Regions from separate parts of the Parageobacillus sp. NEAU-HV-2 genome, predicted to be linked through region 1. Evidence: riboswitches for the same ligand, from Rfam matches in the RefSeq annotation. Region 1 holds a riboswitch; the other holds the start of a gene.
The links. A riboswitch is a leader RNA that binds a small molecule or an ion and turns the genes downstream of it on or off. The one in region 1 is predicted to bind S-adenosylmethionine.
Positions count from the first base shown of each region.

Region 2: linked by a shared signal. The riboswitch ahead of metK (methionine adenosyltransferase) and the one ahead of AC1WMD_RS15085 (phosphoadenylyl-sulfate reductase) in region 1 are both predicted to bind S-adenosylmethionine.

Region 1 covers NZ_JBXUJJ010000010.1:72,806-76,478, forward strand. Annotated here, with positions in the region: gene AC1WMD_RS15080 (PAS domain-containing sensor histidine kinase) at 1-1,529, shown strand, start outside; SAM riboswitch class I at 1,678-1,786, shown strand; gene AC1WMD_RS15085 (phosphoadenylyl-sulfate reductase) at 1,914-2,621, shown strand; gene sat (sulfate adenylyltransferase) at 2,789-3,673, shown strand, end outside.
Region 2 covers NZ_JBXUJJ010000002.1:19,853-23,525, reverse strand. Annotated here, with positions in the region: gene metK (methionine adenosyltransferase) at 11-1,225, opposite strand; SAM riboswitch class I at 1,385-1,499, opposite strand; gene pckA (phosphoenolpyruvate carboxykinase (ATP)) at 1,684-3,270, shown strand; gene AC1WMD_RS03640 (DUF2584 domain-containing protein) at 3,301-3,543, opposite strand; gene AC1WMD_RS03635 (alpha/beta hydrolase family protein) at 3,573-3,673, opposite strand, start outside.

The DNA.
Region 1 (3,673 bases):
TTAACCCTATCGTTGCTGTGCTTGGCGCCCTATGTGTTACAACGATCGCATTTATTAGCCGCTTATTAAAAGAAAATAAACAATGTGATAAATGTCTCTTTTTCCAACACCCTGATATGATTTTTCTGTTAGACATAAATGGGTTATTTATATCTGGTAACCCTGCAGTAGGAAAAATGCTTGGATACAAACCTAGCGAATATATTGGCAAACATTTTACCCAATTTATCGTCCCGGACCAAATTGAAAAAGCCAAAAAAATATTTGAACGAACATTAAAAGGAGAAACTTGCGAATGTGATTTACAAGCACGGCATAAAAATGGAAAAATTATTGACATACATTTTAAAACCGTTCCAATGATTCGTGGCAATCACTTGAAAGGAATTTATATGATTGCCCGAAATATGACGGAACTCAATCGATTCCGAAAAGAGCTGGAACACTTATATCATAAACATACACTCATATTAAATTGTATGGCTGAAGGAGTTTGCGGGATTGATAAACATAAAAATATCGTTTTCTGGAATCCAGCCGCAGAACGAATGACTGGATATAAAGCGGAAGAAGTCATTGGAAAAACATCACATGCGATCATTCACCATACGAAAAAAGATGGAACTCCTTACCCTCTTGGCGAATGCCCGATTGATCGCGCCATTCAAGATGGAAAAACGTATCATATTAGTGAAGATATTTTTTGGAAAAAAGACGGTACCTATTTTCCCGCTTCCTATACGATAACACCTGTTTTGGAAAATGGAGCCGTCGTTGGCGGAGTATTGACGTTCACCGATATTACCGAACTGCAAAAAACAGAAGAATTCATTCGAACATCGGAAAAGCTCTCGGTTGCCGGCCAGCTAGCGGCTGGGATTGCTCATGAAATTCGCAATCCGCTTACAGCCATAAAAGGATTTATACAACTATTGCAATCTGAACTTGACGAGAAAAAACCTTACCTTCACATTATTGAATCAGAAATTCAGCGCATTGAACTTATTTTAGGCGAACTATTAGTGTTGGCAAAACCGCAAACAATCAAATTTACAAAAAGGGATATTGGCGTTTTGCTTCAACATGTCACCGCTTTATTAGAAACACAAAGTATTTTACATAACATCCAAATTGTCACAAAAATTGATCCATCTCTTCCTCTCATTGAATGTGACGAAAACGGATTAAAACAAGTATTTATTAATTTCTTAAAAAACTCGATGGAAGCGATGAAAAATGGCGGACATATTTTCATTGAAGCACAAAAAAAGGACGAACATTCCGTTCTTATTCGCTTTATCGACGAAGGTTGTGGAATTCCAAAAGAATATATAAAAAAAATAGGAAAACCGTTCTTTACAACAAAAGAAAAAGGTACTGGTCTTGGGATGATGGTCAGTAAAAAAATTATCGAAGACCACGGTGGAACGATGTCAATTATGAGTGAAGTGGATAAAGGAACAACGGTCGAAGTAATATTGCCTATCTGCGTTTCTCCCTTACCTGTTTTACATGTCTCACATGCATAGAAAAGGGCTGAATAACAAGCTGCCCTTTTTTTCTTCTTCTCCTTCGCTATTCCTCTAACGTGTTACATCGCCAAAAAAATTAATTCCTATCGAAAAACTAGGATTGACTTTTGCTTGAATTGTGTTAAAATTTTAATCAATTATATAGAACTTATCAAGAGTGAGGGAGGGACTGGCCCAATGAACTCCGGCAACCTGCTTGGCCGAAAGCAAGGTGCTAATTCCAGCAAAATGGGTACCATTTTGGAAGATAAGGCGCTATTAGTGACCGGTTCGCTCTTCCAAAATGGGAGAGCGTTTTTTAATAAGCGTTCGTTCTCGTTCTATTCCTAATATAACCAATTAATCCACTTTATTTTCTTTGAATTCAAAGGAGGGAGAAACATGCTTACTTATCAAACGTGGGAAACGGAAGAAAAACCTGTATTCCCTCACGATAATGAAACAAAAGGGGCGCTTGATGTTCTCGCCTGGGCATACCGTCAATATGAGGACGATATTGTGTACGCCTGTAGCTTCGGCATTGAAGGAATCGTGTTAATCGATTTAATTTCGCAAATAAAGCCAGATGCAGAAATCGTATTTCTCGATACCGGGCTTCATTTTCGTGAAACATACGAAACAATCGAAAAGGTAAAAGAAAAATATCCTTCCCTCCGCATTGTGATGAAACAGCCGAGCATATCCTTAGACGAACAGGCAAAACAATTCGGGGACGAATTATGGAAACACCATCCAAATAAATGCTGTGAATTGCGGAAGGTGATTCCACTGCGCGAAGTATTGACCGGGGTAACCGCTTGGATTTCTGGCCTGCGCCGCGAACAATCGCCGACACGCAGCCATGTCCAATACATCAATAAAGATGACAAATTCCAATCGATCAAAATCTGCCCGCTCATTCATTGGACATGGAAAGACGTATGGAACTATGTATATAAATACGAGCTTCCGTACAATGTGCTTCATGATCAAGGTTATCCAAGCATCGGCTGCGCGCCATGCACAGCCCCTGCACTCGATCCAAACGACTTGCGTTCCGGCCGCTGGGTCGGGCACGGAAAAACGGAATGCGGGCTTCATATCTCATAGGGAGAGTATACAATCATCGCCATTTTCAGCGTTTGTCTCGCTACCCTTGGCATTATTAGCCTAAAGAAAACCATCGACGAAGAACGGCGATCCTTGCATGAAAGCGGCGGTGGCATTTAACCAATGATAAAACCTATTTTTCCGATAAAAATTAAGGAGGTATCAACATGAGCTTAAGCATTCCTCATGGAGGCACTTTAGTGAATCGCTGGAATCCTGACTATCCAGTAGACACCGTCACAAAAACGATAGAGTTGTCTAAGGCGGAATTAAGCGATTTAGAGCTAATCGGAACGGGAGCTTACAGCCCGCTTACCGGCTTTCTGACCAAAAACGATTATGATTCCGTTGTCGAAACAATGCGGCTTGTCGATGGCACCGTATGGAGCATTCCAATTACCCTTGCTGTAACCGAAGAAAAGGCAAAAGAGCTTTCTGTCGGCGAAACGGCCAAACTCGTTTACAACGGGGAAGCATATGGCATCATTGACATTCAAGAAATCTATCAACCTGATAAAACAAAAGAAGCACTTCTCGTTTACAAAACAGAGGAACTCAAACATCCAGGCGTACGAAAACTATTTGAAAAGCCAAATGTATATGTAGGCGGACCGATTACATTAGTGAAACGCACTGATAAAGGGCGCTTCGCTCCATTCTACTTCGATCCGGTCGAAACACGCCAACGCTTTGTCGAGCTTGGCTGGAACACGGTGGTTGGCTTTCAAACGCGAAATCCTGTCCACCGCGCCCATGAATACATTCAAAAATGCGCGCTCGAAATTGTCGACGGCCTCTTTTTAAACCCGCTTGTCGGCGAAACGAAAGCGGATGATATTCCAGCCGACATCCGCATGGAAAGCTATCAAGTATTACTAGAAAACTATTATCCGAAAGACCGCGTGTTTTTAGGAGTGTTCCAAGCCGCGATGCGCTACGCCGGACCGCGGGAAGCAATTTTCCATGCGATGGTTCGCAAAAACTTCGGCTGCACCCACTTCATTGTCGGCCGCGACCATGCCGGCGTTGGCAATTACTATGGCACATATGAC
Region 2 (3,673 bases), on a different contig from region 1:
ATTCATTCATTTATTGTTGCTTCGCCAAGGAAAAAGCTTGCTCTTTCAATGCTTCTGCTTTATCTGTACGCTCCCACGGCAGGTCGATATCGGTACGTCCAAAATGGCCGTAAGCAGCTGTTTGTTTGTAAATCGGACGGCGCAAATCTAACATTTTAATAATGCCTGCCGGGCGTAGGTCGAAGTTGTTGCGCACGACTTCGATTAAAATGTCTTCCGATACTTTTCCTGTGCCAAATGTGTCAATGGAAATCGAGACCGGTCTTGCCACCCCGATCGCATAGGCGAGTTGCACTTCGCACTTATCGGCAAGTCCTGCCGCCACGATATTTTTCGCGACATAGCGGGCTGCATATGCTGCAGAACGGTCTACTTTTGTCGGATCTTTTCCAGAGAATGCGCCGCCACCGTGACGCGCGTAACCGCCGTACGTGTCTACAATAATTTTCCGTCCCGTTAAACCAGCGTCCCCTTGAGGTCCGCCGATGACAAAACGGCCTGTCGGGTTAATAAAGTATTTCGTATTTTCATCGATCAGTTCGGCTGGCACCACCGGCTTGATGACATGTTCTTTAATATCACGTTCAATTTGCTCTTGCGTAATTTCCGGATGATGCTGTGCGGATACGACAATCGTATCAACGCGAACCGGTTTGCCGTTTTCGTCATATTCTACCGTTACTTGTGTTTTACCATCTGGACGTAAATATGGCAAAATATCGTTTTTCCGAACTTCAGCTAAACGGCGTGCTAAACGATGCGCCAGCGAAATCGGAAGCGGCATTAATTCTTTCGTTTCATTGCAGGCAAATCCAAACATTAGCCCTTGGTCTCCAGCACCGATCGCTTCGATTTCCTCGTCAGTCATCTGACCTTCACGAGCTTCTAACGCCCGGTCGACCCCCATCGCGATATCTGGCGACTGTTCGTCAATCGATGTCAACACGGCGCATGTATCCGCGTCAAAACCGAATTTGGCGCGCGTATAGCCGATTTCGCGAACCGTATCGCGAACGATTCTTGGAATATCCACATATGTCGATGTCGTAATTTCTCCGCTTACGAGCACAAGCCCTGTTGTCACGCTCGTTTCGCAGGCAACGCGAGCGTTCGGATCTTTTTCCAAAATCGCATCTAAAATCGCATCGGAAATTTGGTCGCAAATTTTATCTGGATGACCTTCTGTTACAGACTCTGAAGTAAATAAACGTCTTTTTGCTGACATTCGTCATTTTCCTCCTCTTTCCGTAATCAAACATCAAAAAATGATGGTGCCGCAAACGGCGAGCGATACGGTACTCATTTCCCTTGTTCATTTTCTCATATAAAAAAACCTTTCCTGTAACGGTGAGGAAAGGTCATTGCAATCGTATTGCTCCTTTCACTCTTATCGTTCAAGGACATCGCCTTGCCACAGGTTAGCACCATTTCACATGTTTCCAGTTGTGACGGTTGCTGGGTTTCATCGGGCCTGTCCCTCCACCAACTCGGGATAAGAGTATCCGTTCAATGACTTATCATATCGTAATAAAGCCGAAAAAGTCAACAAAATGTGGCGAATTTTTTTTGAAAAAAACAGGAAAAATAAATAAAAGAAATCGTCACAAATAGTATGGACTAATAATAAAAATGTGTTATACTATTTAAAGAGGTTATTAAATATAAAAAGGCAGGTTTTGAACAATGGGGATCGCAAAAATGACCAATAAACTTTCTTTATTATTGCAAAAACCAAACGTATTTCATAATTTATCGGTAGCGCAGCTGGTGGAAAAAGTGTTGCAGCGAAAAGAAGGCCGGTTAACAGCTACTGGGGCAGTAGCGGTAACAACAGGCAAATATACAGGCCGCTCACCGAAAGATAAATACATTGTCGAAGAGGCGTCAACAAAAGCAAAAATTGATTGGGGAACAGTCAATCAGCCGATCTCGGAGGAAGTTTTCGAACGATTATATAATAAAGTACTCGATTATTTAATGGCCAAAGACGAAGTGTTTGTCTTTAAAGGCTTTGCCGGCGCTGACCCTAAATATCGTTTGCCGATTCAAGTCATTAACGAATTTGCTTGGCACAATTTATTTGCCCATCAATTATTTATTCGCCCAAGCGCAGAGGAATTACAAACACATGAAGCGCAATTTACGGTGATCTCCGCTCCAAATTTCAAAGCAGATCCTGCGGTGGACGGAACAAAATCAGAAACGTTTATTATCATTTCTTTTGAACGCCGCATCGTGCTAATCGGCGGAACGGAATATGCCGGCGAAATGAAAAAATCCATTTTCTCGGTGATGAACTATTTGCTTCCGGAGCAAGGGATTCTTTCGATGCATTGCTCCGCCAATGTCGGCAAAGAAGGAGACGTGGCATTATTTTTCGGACTGTCGGGAACGGGAAAAACGACGCTTTCCGCTGATCCAAACCGCCGCTTAATTGGTGATGACGAACACGGCTGGTCAAACCGCGGCATCTTTAATATCGAAGGCGGATGCTATGCGAAATGCATCAACCTATCTCGTGAAAAAGAACCGCAAATTTTTGACGCCATTGGGTTCGGAGCGGTGCTGGAAAACGTGGTGCTTGATGAACAGACAAGAATACCAGATTACGATGATGCAACATTAACGGAAAATACGCGCGCCGCTTACCCGATTCAGGCAATTGCCAACATCGTGGACCCAAGCATCGCTGGCCACCCATCGACGATTATTTTCCTAACTGCAGACGCGTTTGGCGTATTGCCGCCAATCAGCAAACTGACGCGTGAACAAGCAATGTACCATTTCTTAAGCGGCTATACGAGCAAGCTCGCCGGCACCGAACGGGGAATCACTTCTCCGCAGGCGACGTTCTCTACTTGCTTCGGCGCTCCATTTTTGCCGCTCCCGGCTGTGCGCTATGCAGAAATGCTCGGCAAAAAAATCGTTGAACATAACGTGCGGGTATTCCTTGTCAACACTGGTTGGACCGGCGGGGAGTACGGAGTTGGCAGCCGCATGAAGCTAGCTTACACACGCGCGATGGTGCAAGCAGCAGTCGAAGGAGAACTAGACAATGTCGAAACAGTGAAAGATCCTATTTTCGGCTTGGCCATTCCGCTTCATATTCCAGGAGTTCCAGATGAAGTGCTGCAGCCACAAAATACATGGGCTGATAAAAATGCATATGAACAAAAAGCAAAAGAACTGGCATCAAAATTCCGCGCAAACTTCCAAAAATTCAAGCATATCGCGCCGGAAATTGAAGCGCTTGGCGGTCCGCTTGTATAATCGAAAAGGAGGGAACGATTCCCTCCTTTTTTAATTCGTTGAATGCAAGGAGACAAGCTCATACGTGACAATCGTTCGATTATCGGCAAGTTCCAGTTTTTTTACCACCGCTTGACCACTCGCTTCGCTTTGCAGCGTTCTTCTAACCTCTAGCGGAATATCAAGAGGATAAAGGCGATATCCGTCTTTTTCTAAAATAAACAAATTATCTTTTACTCGCTTTTCTTTCCCTTTTGTGACAATCAGCGTTTGCAGCTCCAGCGGCATGCCCATTGCAACACACCCCTTTTCTTTTTATCGTATCATACATTCGGCTGTCTTTTCATCCATTCTGTCAACCGCCGGACGGTTTCACGATTTTCTTTTGGTGGAAAATAATGCGTAAAATGTGGAAAATACCATG